4 regions of the Streptomyces sp. NPDC020379 genome follow, and region 3 is predicted to be linked to each of the others. Evidence: riboswitches for the same ligand, from Rfam matches in the RefSeq annotation. Region 3 holds a riboswitch; each other region holds the start of a gene.
The links. A riboswitch is a leader RNA that binds a small molecule or an ion and turns the genes downstream of it on or off. The one in region 3 is predicted to bind cyclic di-AMP.
Positions count from the first base shown of each region.

Region 1 (3,652 bases), on a different contig from region 3:
GCCGCACAGGGCCGAAGGGGAAGGTACGTACCGAGGCATTGCGGACATGGTGCCTCCTTACGCGCCGTCGTTGATCCCGGCGATGAAATCCAGCGAGTTCTCGTGCGAGAGGGCGTGCGCCCGCAGCGTGGTGAATGCCTCGGCGTACGCCCGGAGGTCTTCTTTCCGCTCGAGGTAGAGGCTACTCGTCAAATGGTCGAGAACAACCACGTCCAGATCAGCAATGCGCGGAAATGAGAAAATAACAAAAGGTCCGGTGATGCCAATATGGCAGCTCCTGGAGAACGGCAGTACATGCAGCCGCACATGACGCTGTGCACCCGTTTCCACCAGGTGTCGCAGTTGCCCGGCCATGACCTCCCGCCCGCCCACCTCGTGGCGGAGCACCGCCTCGTCCAGCACGGCGCACAGCTCCAGCGGGCTGTCGCCGCCCAGCACCGACTGCCGTGCCATGCGCACCCGCACCAGCTTCTCCACCTGCTCCGGCGGCGGGTCGTTGAGCGCCGCACGGGTCACCGCGCGGGCATAGGCGGGAGTCTGGAGGAGGCCCGGCACGACCGTCGTCTCCAGGGTGCGTAACCGCGACGCCTCCGATTCCAGGCTGATGAAGTCGAGATACGCCGGGGGCAGCAGATTGCGGTAGGCGTACCACCAGCCCCGGCGGGCACCCTCCGCATCGGCGGTGCCAGCGCCGCACAGCGCTCCCAGCAGCGCGCGCAGTTCGGGGTCCGACACCCCGTACGCGTCCAGCAGCAGCGCGACGTCCGAGGACTTCACGCCACTGCTGCCGGTCTCGATGCGGCTGACCTTCGACTGGTGCCAGCCCACCGCGTGTGCGGCCTCCAGGCTGGTCAGTCCGGCGAGTTCGCGCTGGCGGCGCAGCTCGCCGCCGAGTTTGCGGCGGCGCACCGCGGGTCCGTTTCGCATAGCCCTGCCTCCGCCTGTGATGAACCCCGTGATGAACGTGGTGTTTCTCGTCAATAGACCAGTGTGCCGTCGGAATCCGGTCTCTCGTCGTAGAGTTCACCGCTTCGAGCGACAGATATATGCAGATGCTGGAGGATCGCCCGCATCACCCCCATTTCCGGTGGCAGGCTGTCGCGCAGAGCCGTCCGGAAGTGCTCTCGACTTCACGACGCATTGCGTCGGAGTCCGCTCCCGGCGGGAAAGGGACAGCGCCATGGCAGATCACCAAGAAGCCACCGTCACCCTGCCGAGCGCCCCCGCCTCGGTCTCCACCGCGCGCCGCTATGTGGCCGGCGTGCTCGCGGACTGGGGGCTGCCGGGTGGCACGGACGCCGCCGAGACCGTGCGGCTGATCGTCTCCGAGCTCGCCACCAACGCCGTGCAGCACACCCGCGGCCAGTCGCCCACCTTCACCGTCGAGGTCCGGCTCGACCTCGACCGGCAGTTGCGGATCGGGGTCACCGACAGCCACCCGTGCCTCCCCCGCAGACTGCCCGCCGCCGTACAGCAGGACAACGGGCGGGGCCTGGTCATCATCCGCTGCCTCACCGCGGAGCGCGGGGGAAGGGTCTTCTTCACCCCGAACCCGGACGGCGGCAAGACCGTATGGATCTCGCTGCCCTGGACCGTGCCCGCCCTCAGCGCCGAACGGTGAGGGCGGGACCGGGGCCCCGCACGGCGTGCGGGGCCCCGGTGCGGCATCGCGGCCGCCTCCTGCCGCTGTGTGTGCCGACGGGTCAGTTCACCCGGCCGTAGCGGACGTTGTTCGTCCAGATCCGCTCCAGGCGGACCACCGCTCCGGTCTTGGGCGCGTGCCAGATCCTGCCGCCGCCCGCGTATATCCCCACGTGGTAGATGCCCTGGCCGGAGACGAAGAACACCAGGTCACCGGCTTCGCGGGCGGAGCGGGAGATATGGGTGGTCCGGTTGTACTGCTCGGCGGCGGTGCGGGGCAGGGTCTTCCCGGCCCGCTTGAAGGAGTAGAGGGTCAGGCCCGAGCAGTCGAAGCGGTAAGGGCCGGTCGCGCCCCACTGATAGGGGGAACCCTGTTTCGAGGCCGCGATGTGCAGTGCGTCGGTGGCGACGGTCGATGCCTCGGCTCCCGTCGCGCCGCCCGGCACCAGCACCGTGGCGCCGACGGCGGCGAGCGTGAGCGCGGAGGCCGCGCCGGCCCTGGACATCATTGACGGACGTTTGTGCGCGCCCATGTGCCAACCCTTCGTCAGCCGCCTGTGAAGGATGACCTGTCGGGTTCGGGCAGGCGAAGATGCCCGGCCGTGTCAACGGCTTCACCCCAAGGGCCGACCGCACTACTCTTGGTCGTCCCACCGTGCTCGGGTCCTCCATCCCCACCGGTGCGTTCGTTCGACCCGGCATCCAGGCAGCGGCGGGGTTCGGCGTCCGCCTGGACCGCCCCGCCGGGATGGCGGGGTCTTGTCGTCGACCGGATCTTGGCGCAGCCCAGGTACGGATTCCGAGTGGAACCAGAGGTATGTGAGGCTGCTCACTCCCGGGCAATTCCGCTGGACACGGCGGGGATTGTCCGTTTCGGCGAAGCCCTGTTGAGCCCCTGGCCTGGGGGCCCGCGGCACCGCTCCGGCGCGGCGTGCGTGCCCGGTTGACATCGATCACCGCGCGTCGTCTACGACGCCGTCCGGCGTCTGGGGGAGCAGTGTTTATTCACCCGCCGACCCGTGATGCACGGGCGCGGGCGGGAGCGTGAGCGGGACCGCGCCCCGGACGCGCCGACGCGCCCCGGGCCGGACCGGCAACGGGCGTGCCAGGCGGCTCCCGGGCAACTCCCGCCCACCGCCCTCGAACGCGGCTGCGAGGGCTTCGCCGGGCCCGGCGCGGGCGACGCGCGCGGTCTGCGGCGCCCGTAGCCCGTCGTACGTGTCATGCGGGTGGAGCGGAGTGATCCGGCCCAGAAGATCCAGTAGTTGCAGACGGCAGCGGCATGAAGGCCCCGCCCGGATCACCGGTTTCGTCCCCCTGGCCCCTCCGGCCTCCTGTGACACCTCTGGCCATGGATGCGCAAAGAGTCAGTTAACACGTGGGAAAAGCTTCCGCTCTAATCTGCAATCCCTGGTCGTCCGATGAAGAACCCCAGGTCAAAGGTGTGTAGAACTCTTGTGTGCCCCCGTTGGGTTCGCTGGGGGTACCGGTTCGTCAGTGAGGTGGACGCATGCAACTCTCCCCGCATGAGCAGGAACGCCTGCTTCTCCATGTGGCCGCCGACGTAGCCGAGAAGCGCCGGGCCCGTGGGGTGCTCCTCAACCACCCCGAGGCGGTGGCCCTGATCACCGTGCACGTCCTCGAAGGCGCCCGCGACGGCCGGACCGTCGCCGAGCTCATGTCCTCCGGGCGCAAGGTGCTCAGCCGCGCCGAGGTGATGAGCGGCATACCCGAGATGATCCACGAGGTCCAGGTGGAGGCCACCTTCCCGGACGGCACCAAGCTCGTCACCGTGCACGAGCCCATCGGCTGAAGGGAAGACCGCCATGATTCCCGGAGAGATCCTGCTCGCCGCCGACCCCGTACCCCTCAACCAGGGGCTCCACCGCACCCGGCTCACCGTGCTCAACGCCGCCGACCGGCCCGTGCAGGTCGGCTCGCACTACCACTTCGCCGAGGCCAACCCGGGCCTCGACTTCGACCGCGCCGCCGCCCGCGGCAAGCGGCTCGA
Region 1 is NZ_JBIRVR010000029.1:35,471-39,122, reverse strand. Features, by position in the region: gene ACH427_RS28755 (DUF397 domain-containing protein) at 1-48, opposite strand, end outside; gene ACH427_RS28750 (helix-turn-helix domain-containing protein) at 58-927, opposite strand; gene ACH427_RS28745 (ATP-binding protein) at 1,181-1,621, shown strand; gene ACH427_RS28740 (C40 family peptidase) at 1,704-2,174, opposite strand; cyclic di-AMP (ydaO/yuaA leader) riboswitch at 2,179-2,376, opposite strand; gene ACH427_RS28735 (urease subunit gamma) at 3,152-3,454, shown strand; gene ACH427_RS28730 (urease subunit beta) at 3,468-3,652, shown strand, end outside.
Region 1: linked by a shared signal. The riboswitch ahead of ACH427_RS28740 (C40 family peptidase) and the one ahead of ACH427_RS12840 (peptidoglycan DD-metalloendopeptidase family protein) in region 3 are both predicted to bind cyclic di-AMP.

Region 2 (3,652 bases), on a different contig from region 3:
GCGCCCTCGACATCACCCCGGAGGAGGTGCAGCGGGCCGCCAAGGCCAGGCTGCACCCCGACAACCGCGCGGTGCTGGTCTACGAGCCCACCGCCCCCGCCGAAGAGCACGCCGAGCACGACCTGAACGACGAGGAGACGGCCCAGTGAGCGACGCCGTGGCCACCGGCACCGCAGGACCTTCGATGACCTTCCACCCGCGGCCGCGGGCCGGCGAGGCGACCCCCTGGGCCTTCCCGGCCCCCGAGCGCGGCACCCTGCCCAACGGCCTGACCGTGCTGCGCTGCCACCGCCCCGGCCAGCAGATCGTGGCCGTCGAGATCAACCTCCTGGCGCCGCTGGACGCCGAGCCGGAGGGCCTCGACGGGGTCGCCACCATCATGGCCCGCGCCCTGTCGGAGGGCACCGACAAGCACACGGCCGAGGAGTTCACCGCCGAGCTGGAGCGCTGTGGCGCCACCCTCGACGCGCACGCCGACCACCCCGGCGTCCGGGTCTCCCTGGAGGTGCCCGCTTCCCGGCTCGCCAAGGCCCTCGCCCTGCTCGCGGACGCCCTGCGCGCCCCCGCGTTCCCCGACAGCGAGATCGAGCGGCTCGTCGGCAACCGCCTGGACGAGATCCCGCACGAGCTGGCCAACCCCGCCCGCCGTGCCGCCATGGCGCTCTCGAAGCACCTCTTCCCGGCCGAGGCGCGCATGTCGCGCCCCCGCCAGGGCACCGAGGAGACCGTCGCGCGCATCGACGCCGCCGCCGTGCGCGCCTTCTACGAGGCGCACGTCCGGCCCGCCACCACGACCGCCGTGGTCGTCGGCGACTTCACCGGCATCGATCTCGACGAGGCGCTCGGCGACTCCCTGGGCGCCTGGACAGGCTCCGTGGCGGAGCCCCGGCCGGTGCCGCCGATCACCGCGGACGACACCGGCCGCGTGGTCATCGTGGACCGCCCCGGCGCCGTCCAGACCCAGCTGCTGATCGGCCGGATCGGCGCCGACCGGCACGACCGCGTCTGGCCCGCCCAGGTGCTCGGCACGTACTGCCTCGGCGGCACCCTCACCTCGCGCCTGGACCGCGTCCTGCGCGAGGAGAAGGGCTACACCTACGGCGTGCGGTCCTTCGGCCAGGTGCTGCGCTCCTCCCCGGAGGGCACGGGCGCGGCCATGCTCGCCATCAGCGGCTCGGTCGACACGGCCTCCACCGGCCCCGCCCTGGACGACCTGTGGACGGTGCTGCGCACCCTCGCCGCCGAGGGCCTGACGGACGCCGAGCGGGACACCGCCGTGCAGAACCTGGTCGGTGTCGCGCCGCTGAAGTACGAGACCGCCGCGGCCGTCGCGGGCACCCTCGCCGACCAGGTCGAGCAGTATCTGCCGGACGACTTCCAGGCGCGGCTGTACGAGCGCCTCGCGCGGACCGGCACCGTGGAGGCGACGGCCGCCGTCGTCAACGCCTTCCCGGTCGACCGGCTCGTGACCGTCCTCGTCGGTGACGCCGCGGAGATCGAGGAGCCCGTCAGGGCGCTCGGGATCGGCGAGGTCACCGTCGTCAGCGGCTGACACCTGACGGCCGCTCACATCCGGCTCACCCCCGAGTCGCGTCCGGCGGCCGATGTCTGACGCCGGATGACATCAGCCACCCGGGAGGCGCGCGGGGCCCACGGGTCCCGCGCGCCTCCTTTATGTCCGATTTAGTGGAGTGGTTGCACATCTCCGCTGTGGCGTACGCCACAAATTAGGGCTTCTGTTTGCCGTTCGAAAGTGGCGGCGTCTAGCGTCAGGGCGGCTGCCCGTCAGATGTGAGTCGCATCCGCGGCCCCGGACAGTCATCGCCGAGTCCCCGTACGGCGCGAGCCAGGGGAGCCGGGGACCCACATGTCCCTGGGGTGAATCGGGCCCCTCTCCGGAGGGATCCGTAGGAGACCTTCCTGCTCCGAACCCGTCAGCTAACCCGGTAGGCGAGAAGGAAGGAAAGGATCAGCCGTACCCATGGCGTTCACTCGTCCCACCGGTAAGCACCGCCGTCCGAGCCGCGCCGTCCGCGCCGGGGCGAACGCGGCGGGCATAGCCACCCTCGCGGCCACCGGTGTCATGGCGGGATTCGCCGCTCCGGCACTCGCCGCCACCGACGACGCCCCGCGCGTCGAGGACACCGGCCTCACCCAGGCCATCGTCATCGGCGACGACACGGCCGACCGCGTCGGCGAGCAGGCCGAGATCCAGCGCAGCTCCGCGGACGAGACCGCCGCCCGCCTGCAGGCCGAGGCCGCCGCCAAGAAGCAGGCCGCCGAGGTCAAGCAGAAGGCCGACGAGGCCCAGCGCAAGCTGGACGCCGAGCGCAAGGAGCAGGAGCGCGCCGCCCGCGAGCAGGAGCGCAAGCGCCTCAACGCCTACGTCGCGCCGATCGACGGCTCCTACGTCTCCACCGCCTACAAGGCGTCCAGCGGCCTGTGGTCCTCCGGCAGCCACACCGGCATCGACTTCCACGCCGAGTCGGGCACCTCGGTGCACGCCGTGGGCGCGGGCACCATCGTCGAGGCGGGCTGGGGCGGCGCGTACGGCAACAACGTCGTCATCCAGCACAGCGACGGCACCTACACGCAGTACGGTCACCTGTCGTCCATCGACGTCAGCGTCGGCCAGACGGTCACCCCGGGCCAGCAGATCGGCCTCTCCGGCGCCACCGGCAACGTCACCGGCCCGCACCTGCACTTCGAGGCCCGTACCGGCCCCGCGTACGGCTCCGACATCGACCCGGTCGAGTACCTGCGCTCGCACGGCGTCAACGTCTGACGCACCACGCCCCCCGGCTTTCACCGCCGTATCGCCGAGTATCGCGGCGTTCCCCGTCACCAGGCCCCGGTCACCGACCGGGGCCTTCGTGTTGGCCAAAACATACCGATGACTTCACCGGCGCCATCGGAAATTCCCGGCGCCTGCAATAGAGTCGCCCGACAGGCGTCAATCGGCCGCGTTTCGCGGGGGTCAATGCGGAGGTTCACCCATGCGGGGCCGTACGTGAACGGCTATGACAACCCGGTGCCGGACAGCCGCGGAATTCCCACGCAGGCCGTGTGCACCGCGATCCGTGACGACATCGTCTCCGGCTTCTTCCCGCCCGGCAGCAGGCTCATCGAGGAACTGCTCGCCCGCCGCTACGGCGTCTCCCGCGTACCCGTGCGCGAAGCCCTGCGCACCCTCGCCTCCGAAGGCTTCGTGACCACCCGCCGCCACGCGGGCGCCTGCGTCGCCGAACCCACCGAGCACGAGGCCGCCGACCTGCTCGACGTCCGGGCCCTGCTGGAACCCCTGGGCGCCGCGCGCGCCGCGCAGCGCCGCACCGAGGCCCACCTCAAGGTGCTCCGCGGGCTGGTCAGACTCGGTCTGGAGCGCGCCCGGGCCGGCCGGACCGGCGAACTGCGGCCCCTGGACGACTGGTTCGACGAGACGCTCGCCCAGGCCACCGGCAGCCCCAGCCTCGCCGCGCTGCTCACCCAGCTGCGGCTCAAGATCGCCTGGGTGTACGTGGCGGAGCCGCCCCTGCGGCCGGTGCGCACGTGGGAGGCGCACGGTGCCCTCGTCGACGCGATCGCCCGGGGCGACGCGGACCGTGCGCGGGCGCTCGCCGCGACACGCGCCGACCGCGTGCCGGGTGAATAC
Region 2 is NZ_JBIRVR010000025.1:27,824-31,475, reverse strand. Features, by position in the region: gene ACH427_RS27060 (M16 family metallopeptidase) at 1-149, shown strand, start outside; gene ACH427_RS27055 (M16 family metallopeptidase) at 185-1,552, shown strand; cyclic di-AMP (ydaO/yuaA leader) riboswitch at 1,813-1,968, shown strand; gene ACH427_RS27050 (M23 family metallopeptidase) at 1,982-2,785, shown strand; gene ACH427_RS27045 (GntR family transcriptional regulator) at 3,065-3,652, shown strand, end outside.
Region 2: linked by a shared signal. The riboswitch ahead of ACH427_RS27050 (M23 family metallopeptidase) and the one ahead of ACH427_RS12840 (peptidoglycan DD-metalloendopeptidase family protein) in region 3 are both predicted to bind cyclic di-AMP.

Region 3 (3,652 bases):
CACATCGACGGCCTCGACCTCGTCGTGAACATCGACCCGCCGATGGACCACAAGGACTATCTGCACCGCGGCGGCCGCACGGCCCGCGCGGGCGAGTCCGGCACGGTCGTCACCCTCGTCCTGCCCGAGCAGCGGCGCGAGATGACCCGCATGATGGTCACGGCGAAGATCACCCCCAACGTCATCAAGACGCACCCCCGTGACCCCGAGCTGGAGCGGATCACCGGTGCGCGTGAGCCCAGCGGTGTCGCGGTGGTCATAGCGCCGCCGGCCGCCGCGCAGCAGCCGCAGCAGGGCACGAAGAAGCCGTCCCGCTCGCGCGGCTCGGGCTCCGGGTCCGGCCGCAGCCGTACGCGTACGGAGCCGAACGCCGGCAACGGTGGCGGCGGCTACCGCGGCTTCGGCAGCGGCACGGGGCAGGGCCAGGGCGGCGGGGCGTCCCGCCGTTCGGGTGGTACGCGTCCGGGCAACGCGGTTCGCCGTGGCGGTGGGGGCGGGGGCTCTCGGCGGGCGCCGAAGGTCTGACCGGTTGCTCTGACCGGTTGCTCTGACCGGTTGCGGGGGGCTCGGCGTTGCCTTGTGCGGGTGCGTTGCCGCTTGCGGCGGGGCGCCTTGCCGGGCTTGGTTGTGGGGTTCGCCGTTGTCTTCTGCGGGTCCGTTGTGCTTTCGGTGGGGTGGCCTCAAGCGCCGGCCGGGCTGGTTTGTGGTGGGTGCCGGGGGTGGGTCTTCCGGGCTGGGGACCTGGAACGCGGTGCGGTGCGGGTCTTGCGGATTGAGTGCCGTGATGTCGCACCGCGTTCCAGAACCCCACCCTCCAGCCCCACCCCCTCCCGCCGGAGGGCGAGTGCGGGACGTGTCCGCTTCAGGGTTCGCATTCAGCCCGTTGGGGGCACCTCCCAGCGTTAGCTGGGGGAGATTGAGGACGCGCGAAGCGTGTTGCGCGGTCTGGGGCAGCGCCCCCCCCCACGCGGCGGAGCCGCACATCAGACGCAGCCGGGAAGGGGCGGGCAGGGGAACAAGCGCCGCAGGCCGACCGCCCCGCACGCTGGGGCTGGGCACGCGCCCCCTGGCGTGTTCTGCGACCCGCGGGCGCGTCTGACACGCCGGCAGTTCCAAAGCCCTGACGCGCCGCTGGACACCCTCGTCAACGACACACCCGGCATTCGGGCGCGGACAGCCGCACCACAGGCGACAAGGCCCTGCTCGCGACCCGGCCCGGCCCGGCGACGAACGCCCCCGCCGGGCCGCCGGCGTTTCCGGTACGCCCGCTGCGGCACGGCCGACTGCGCGTACGGCCGTCGACCGGCGTACCGAGAGCACGCGGCACCGAAATCCGCCCGCACGCGCAGTAGTGGATCTTGATCGTTCCGCATTCCGTCGGAATAAGGACCACATTAAGAAGTCGGTCTCCTCGCCAAGTCCTGACCAAGGAGCCGGTCGATTCAGCCTTTCGGCTTGGAAACCACGCGGTCTGTCTATTAACGTTCGATAACGACGTGCGGTCCTCATCACCGCCGCAAGAGGCGGCGCCGTGCGCCTTCGCCGAATCCCGCGGGCACAGCAAGACCTGATACACCAGCAGCATCTGGGAACCGGGGAACCACCCGCCCTGGGGTGAATCGGGCCGCACCCGGCTCGTAGGAGACCTTCCTGCTCCGAACCCGACAGCTAACCCGGTAGGCGAGAAGGAAGGAAAGGAGTGCGCCCCCGTGGCGTTCAACGAGCCTGCCCTCGACCCCACTCTGCACGGGTCGAACGAGCCTTACGTACCCGAACTTCCGATCGTGCCCGCGTATATGACCGCCCATATGGCGACGCCCTCGCCGCAGACGGCGGCCATGGGAAGCGGCACCCCGGCGATCGCGACTCCCGCGCGGGGCTTCACCACTGATTCTCAGCCGATGCCCCCTCAGCCGGTCGCACAGCGATCGGCAGCGCCCCAGCCGACTGTCCCGCACTGGGCAGTGCCTGAGCCGGCGGCGCCGGAGCCGGTCGTCGGCGAGGCCGCGCACCCCGCCCCCGTACCGGCCCGTGGCGGGAGCGGCGGCCGGCACCGCGTCGCCAAGCAGCGCGGCGGCACGATGGCCCGCAGCGGCGCCGTCCTCGGCGTCGGTGTCATCGCGGCGGTCGGCGCGGGCGGCATGGCGAGTGCGCAGGACCGCCCGGCGGCGCCGATATCGGTACCCGACCTGGCCGGCTCCCTCCTCGGCGGCGGTCAGACGCACGAGGAACAGGCCGCGCCCGCCGCGCCCGCTGCCGAGCAGCCGCTCACCCAGGCCGGCCTGAGCACCGAGGAAGCGGCCCAGGGCACCACGAACGCGGGCGAGGCCCTGCGTGCCCGCATCCTCCAGCAGGCCGAGCACCAGCAGAACTCCGCCGACGACCGGACGCGCGAGGCGGCACAGCGCGAGGCGGCCGAGGCGGCGGCCAAGAAGGCGGCGGAAGCGGCCGAGGCGGACAGGGCGGCGAAGGCGGCCGAGGCCGAGCAGGCCGAGGCGGCGCGTGCCGAGGCCCGCCCGGCGGCCGCGGAGGACGCCGCCGCCGACCCCACCGACCCCGGGCCCCGCACGCCCGCGGCGCACAGCCCGGGCGCGTACACCCTCCCCGTCGGCTCGTACACCCTGACCGCCGGCTTCGGCCAGGCGGGCAACATGTGGTCCGCGAACCACACCGGCGAGGACTTCGCCGCCCCGACCGGCACGCCCGTCAAGGCGATCGGCAGCGGCACGATCACCCACGCCGGGTGGGCGGGCGCGTACGGCTACCGCATCGTGCTGAAGCTGGACGACGGTACGGAGGTCTGGTTCTGCCACCTGTCGTCGATGGTGGTCACCTCGGGCAAGGTGAACAGCGGCGACGTGATCGGCCGCGTGGGCGCCACCGGCAATGTCACCGGCCCGCACCTCCACCTGGAGATCCGCCCGGACGGCGGGGCCCCGGTCGACCCGCTGCCCTGGCTGCGCGAGCGCGGCCTGGAGCCGTAGCCCTGGTGACGGCGAGCGCGGGAACGGACGGGCTGGGGTGTGCGATTCCCGGCCCGTCCGGCGTTTGAGGACGGGACCAGGGCCGCCGCATGCCCCGGGTGCCCGAGATCGAGCCCGTACGGCGGCACCGGACCCCGGTCCGGTGCCGCCGGAGCCCGGGGACAGTGGCCAAACCACCCGCCGTCACGCATAGCCGCCGCGAACAAGGGCACCCGGATGCTGTGACAGCCGCGATCACCACCTCCGTACCGGCCCGTCTGGACCGCCTCCCCTGGTCCCGCTGGCACTGGATGGTGGTGATCGGCCTCGGCACGGTCTGGATCCTGGACGGCCTGGAGGTCACGGTCGTCGGCAACATCGCCGGCCGCCTCTCCGAGCGGGGCAGCGGCCTGCCGGTCACGTCGGGCGAGGTCACGGGCCTGGCCGCGGCCCTCTATGTGGCGGGGGCGTGCTCCGGTGCGCTCTTCTTCGGCCGCCTCACCGACCGGTTCGGCCGCAAGAAGCTGTTCATCGTCACCCTCGCCGTCTATCTGGCCGCGACGGCGATGACCGCCCTGTCGTTCTCCTCCTGGTGGTTCTTCGCCTTCCGCTTCCTGACCGGATTCGGCATCGGAGGCGAGTACGCGGCCATCAATTCCGCCATCGACGAGCTGATCCCCGCGGCCTAC
Region 3 is NZ_JBIRVR010000008.1:25,614-29,265, reverse strand. Features, by position in the region: gene ACH427_RS12845 (DEAD/DEAH box helicase) at 1-525, shown strand, start outside; cyclic di-AMP (ydaO/yuaA leader) riboswitch at 1,531-1,698, shown strand; gene ACH427_RS12840 (peptidoglycan DD-metalloendopeptidase family protein) at 1,710-2,984, shown strand; gene ACH427_RS12835 (MFS transporter) at 3,275-3,652, shown strand, end outside.

Region 4 (3,652 bases), on a different contig from region 3:
GTCCTCGATGGAGACCAGCGGGTACGCGGCGACGAGCTCGGCGTAGTAGTCCGTCATCTCGGAGGCCGAGCGGGACTTGCCCTCGAAGTGGTACGAGCCGTCCTTGTAGAACTCGGAGGCGGCGACGTCCAGCGCGAGCGCGATGTCCTGGCCGGGGGTGTAGCCGGCCTGCTTGACGGCCTCGAGGATGAGGTCGAGGGCCTCGCGGTTGGAGCCCAGGTTCGGGGCGAAGCCGCCCTCGTCGCCGAGGCCGGTGGACAGGCCCTTGGCCTTCAGCACGGCCTTGAGGGTGTGGTAGACCTCGGCGCCCCAGCGCAGGGCCTCGGAGAAGGACTCCGCGCCGATCGGGGCGATCATGAACTCCTGGATGTCCACGTTGGAGTCGGCGTGCGACCCACCGTTGAGGATGTTCATCATCGGAACGGGCAGCAGGTGCGCGTTCGGGCCGCCCAGGTAGCGGAAGAGCGGCAGGTCGGATGCCTCGGACGCGGCGTGCGCGACGGCGAGGGAGACGCCGAGGATGGCGTTGGCGCCGAGCGAGCCCTTGTTGTCGGTGGCGTCCAGGTCGAACATCGCCTGGTCGATCAGGCGCTGCTCGGTGGCGTCGTAGCCGACGAGCTCCGGGCCGATCTGCTCGATGACGGCCAGCACGGCCTTCTCGACGCCCTTGCCGAGGTAACGGTTCTTGTCACCGTCACGGAGCTCGATGGCCTCGAAGGCACCGGTCGAGGCACCGGACGGCACGGCGGCACGGCCCGTGGAGCCGTCGTCGAGGCCGACCTCGACCTCGACCGTGGGGTTGCCTCGCGAGTCGAGGATCTCGCGAGCTACGACGACGTCGATGGACGGCACGAGGGTCTCCTTCGTGTGTGTCTGGAGTTCTGCGAGCACGAGCCTAACGGGCGGCGGGGGGTCGCTCTGCCGTCGGGACGCCTCATGGACCGAAAAATGGCACAAACGCGATGATCACGGGGCGAATGGCGGCAATGTTTCGCTGAACGGTGAAGCCTGCGGCTCGCTTCTGGTCTTCTGGGTGCGGTCCGTTGCCGCCTGCGGCGGGAGCGGCCTGCGGCCGCGTCCTCAAGCGCCGGACGGGCTGGTTTTGGCTGATCTGAGTGCGCCATTCAGCCCGTCCGGCGCTTGAGGACAACGCGGCGAAGCCGTGTTGCAGGGGGGTCTGGGGGCTTGCCCCCAGTTCCGGGAGCGAACGGCGAAGCCCCGCTCCAGCGCGGCTCGGGGTTCGCGGCGGAGCGGGGCGGTGTCGCTGTGAGCGATCGGGTGCGGCGGTGAGAACCGCCGCACCCACCGGATCAGCTGAGGTGCAGCTGCTGGCCCGGGAAGATCAGATCGGCGTTGGCGACGACGTCCTTGTTCAGGTCGTAGAGCTTCTCCCAGCCGCCCTTGACCTTGTTGGCGTCGGCGATCTTGCCGAGGGTGTCGCCTTCCTTGACCTGGTACTCGCCGTCACCCTTCTGCACGGGCTTCGGGGCGGCGTGCTTCGGCGCGGTCTGCTTCGGGGCCGGGGCGGCCTCGGACTCGTCCTCGTCGGAGCTCTGCGCCTGCGGAGCGGCGTGCTTCGGGGTGGTCTTCTTCGGCGCGGCCTGGCGCTCGCTGCGGTCGGCGTGCGACTTCGTGGAGGTGCCGCGGTCGGCCTTCTCCGAGCCGGAGGTGTCCGCGCCGGCACCCGAGCCACCGGGGGTCATGCCGGACACGGCGCAGCCCCAGGCGCCCGGGCCCTGCATGGCGAGGAGCTTCTCGGCGACGGCGATCTGCTGGGACTTGCTGGCGTGGTCGGCTCGGTCGGCGTAGCTCTGGCCGCCGGCGGCGTTCCAGGAGGACTGCGAGAACTGCAGGCCGCCGTAGTAACCGTTGCCGGTGTTGATGGACCAGTTACCGCCGGACTCGCACTGGGCGACCTTGTCCCAGGTGGAGACGGAGGCGGCGTTCGCGGAGGTCGCGATCATCAGCGGGGCCGCGACCGCGGCGCCGGTGACACCGGCGAGCGTGACGATGCGGACGGCCTTGGACGGACGACGGTGCTTGCCCTTGGACATGAGTCGTTTCCTCACCGACGCCTACGAGGTGAGCTGTCGGGTTCGGGCTGTGAGTTCGCCCGGCCTCGTGTGCGAGCACACTCGGCTTCACCCCAAGCCGTCCCGGATCCTCCGGTCACCGACCGGTGGATTCGTTCCGGCGCCTACCTTGGTTCCCCCGCTCCTGCCTACGGCGCTTGCGCGACGACTCCGCCGGTCGCCGGCAGGATTCGGCGTGGCGACCGTGGTGCTCGCTTTGGCGAGCGGTCATGACGGTAAGCACTCCGGGCCGACGGGTTCAAACCCCTCTTTCCAGCCACAGTTGCCTCTTGTTACCCATAGAAACCTGGCATTTCCGCAGGTGGGAGCGGGTGTGCCAAGTTTTGGAGGGGGCCGTTCCGCGGAAGTTCAACGAGACCCATGTCTCACTTTCGACTGGAACGGACATTCCCCCCGAACTGTCGGTCTATTTGCCGACCTCAAGCCGCTGACCAGGAAGTATCAAATCGGGATCGGAACCGACAACTTTCTCGTTCCGCTGGTACAGCGATTGCCACCCACCGTTAACGGAGTGGGCCTCCGCGATGACTGACAGGTTGTCACCCGGCCGCACCGTGTAATCCCCGGCGGCGGGCCTGTCCGTACGGGCGTCTTCGCCGCCGCGCGAGGCGCGGCCCTCGTCGTCCGAACGCGGCGGCTCGGCACGGTGCTTGCCCGAGCCCGGACCGGAAGCGGGACCGGAGTCCGGACCGGAGCCTTCCGCCGGGCCGCCGGTGGACGGCGCGTGCGGGGACGCGGAGTCCGCGGATCCCGGCGTGCCGGTGGACGGGTCGGCCGGCTTCCGCGTGGACGGCGCGCCCGACGTGGGGATTTGGGTGGGGTCGCCCGTGGGCCCGGTCGTCGGGCCGGTCGTCGGGCTGCCCGGGTCCTTGCGGTGCTTGCCGCTCTCGGGCTTGTCGCTCGTGGAGGGCGAAGGGGTCCCGGAGGAAGGCTTCGCGTCCGGCGTCGCGTCCGGGTTTGCGGACGGTGAGGCCGGGGCAGCCGGGGAAGCGGTGGAGTCCGACGGCGCGGAGCCGCCCGTCGCGGGTGCGGAGGGAGTGCGCTCCGGTGCACCAGGCGCGGGTGCGTCGCGCGTCGGCGCCTTGGTGCTGCCGGGCGTCACTTCCGGGGCCTTGCCGTCCTTGGTGAGGCCCGCGGCGGAGCCGCACGCCTGCCAGGTGCTCGCACCGGCGTTCAGGACCTCCTCGGCGACGGCGATCTGCTGCTGACGGCTGGCGAGGTCGGGGCGCGGGGCGTACGCGCGGCCGCCGTACCGCTCCCACAGCTCCTGGGTCATCTGCAGCCCGCCGTAGGAGCCGTTGCCGGAGTTGGTGCTCCACGTCCCGCCGCTCTCGCACTGGGCGACGCGGTCCCACGTGGGGGCGTCGGCGGCGCCGGCGCCGGTGGCCGCGAGCAGCGGCATGGCGAGGGCCGACCCCGTCACCCCCGCTGCGACCACGACGGCGGGTACCTGACGGGGGCGACGATGTCGACCGTTCCCGGAGCGCATGTGATGGCCTCTCGTGTGACGGCGAATATGGTGGTCGAACATAGCCACCGGCCCCTTCAGTCACAAGCCG
Region 4 is NZ_JBIRVR010000011.1:91,652-95,303, reverse strand. Features, by position in the region: gene eno (phosphopyruvate hydratase) at 1-852, opposite strand, end outside; gene ACH427_RS16585 (transglycosylase family protein) at 1,311-2,054, opposite strand; cyclic di-AMP (ydaO/yuaA leader) riboswitch at 2,058-2,206, opposite strand; gene ACH427_RS16580 (transglycosylase family protein) at 2,500-3,531, opposite strand.
Region 4: linked by a shared signal. The riboswitch ahead of ACH427_RS16585 (transglycosylase family protein) and the one ahead of ACH427_RS12840 (peptidoglycan DD-metalloendopeptidase family protein) in region 3 are both predicted to bind cyclic di-AMP.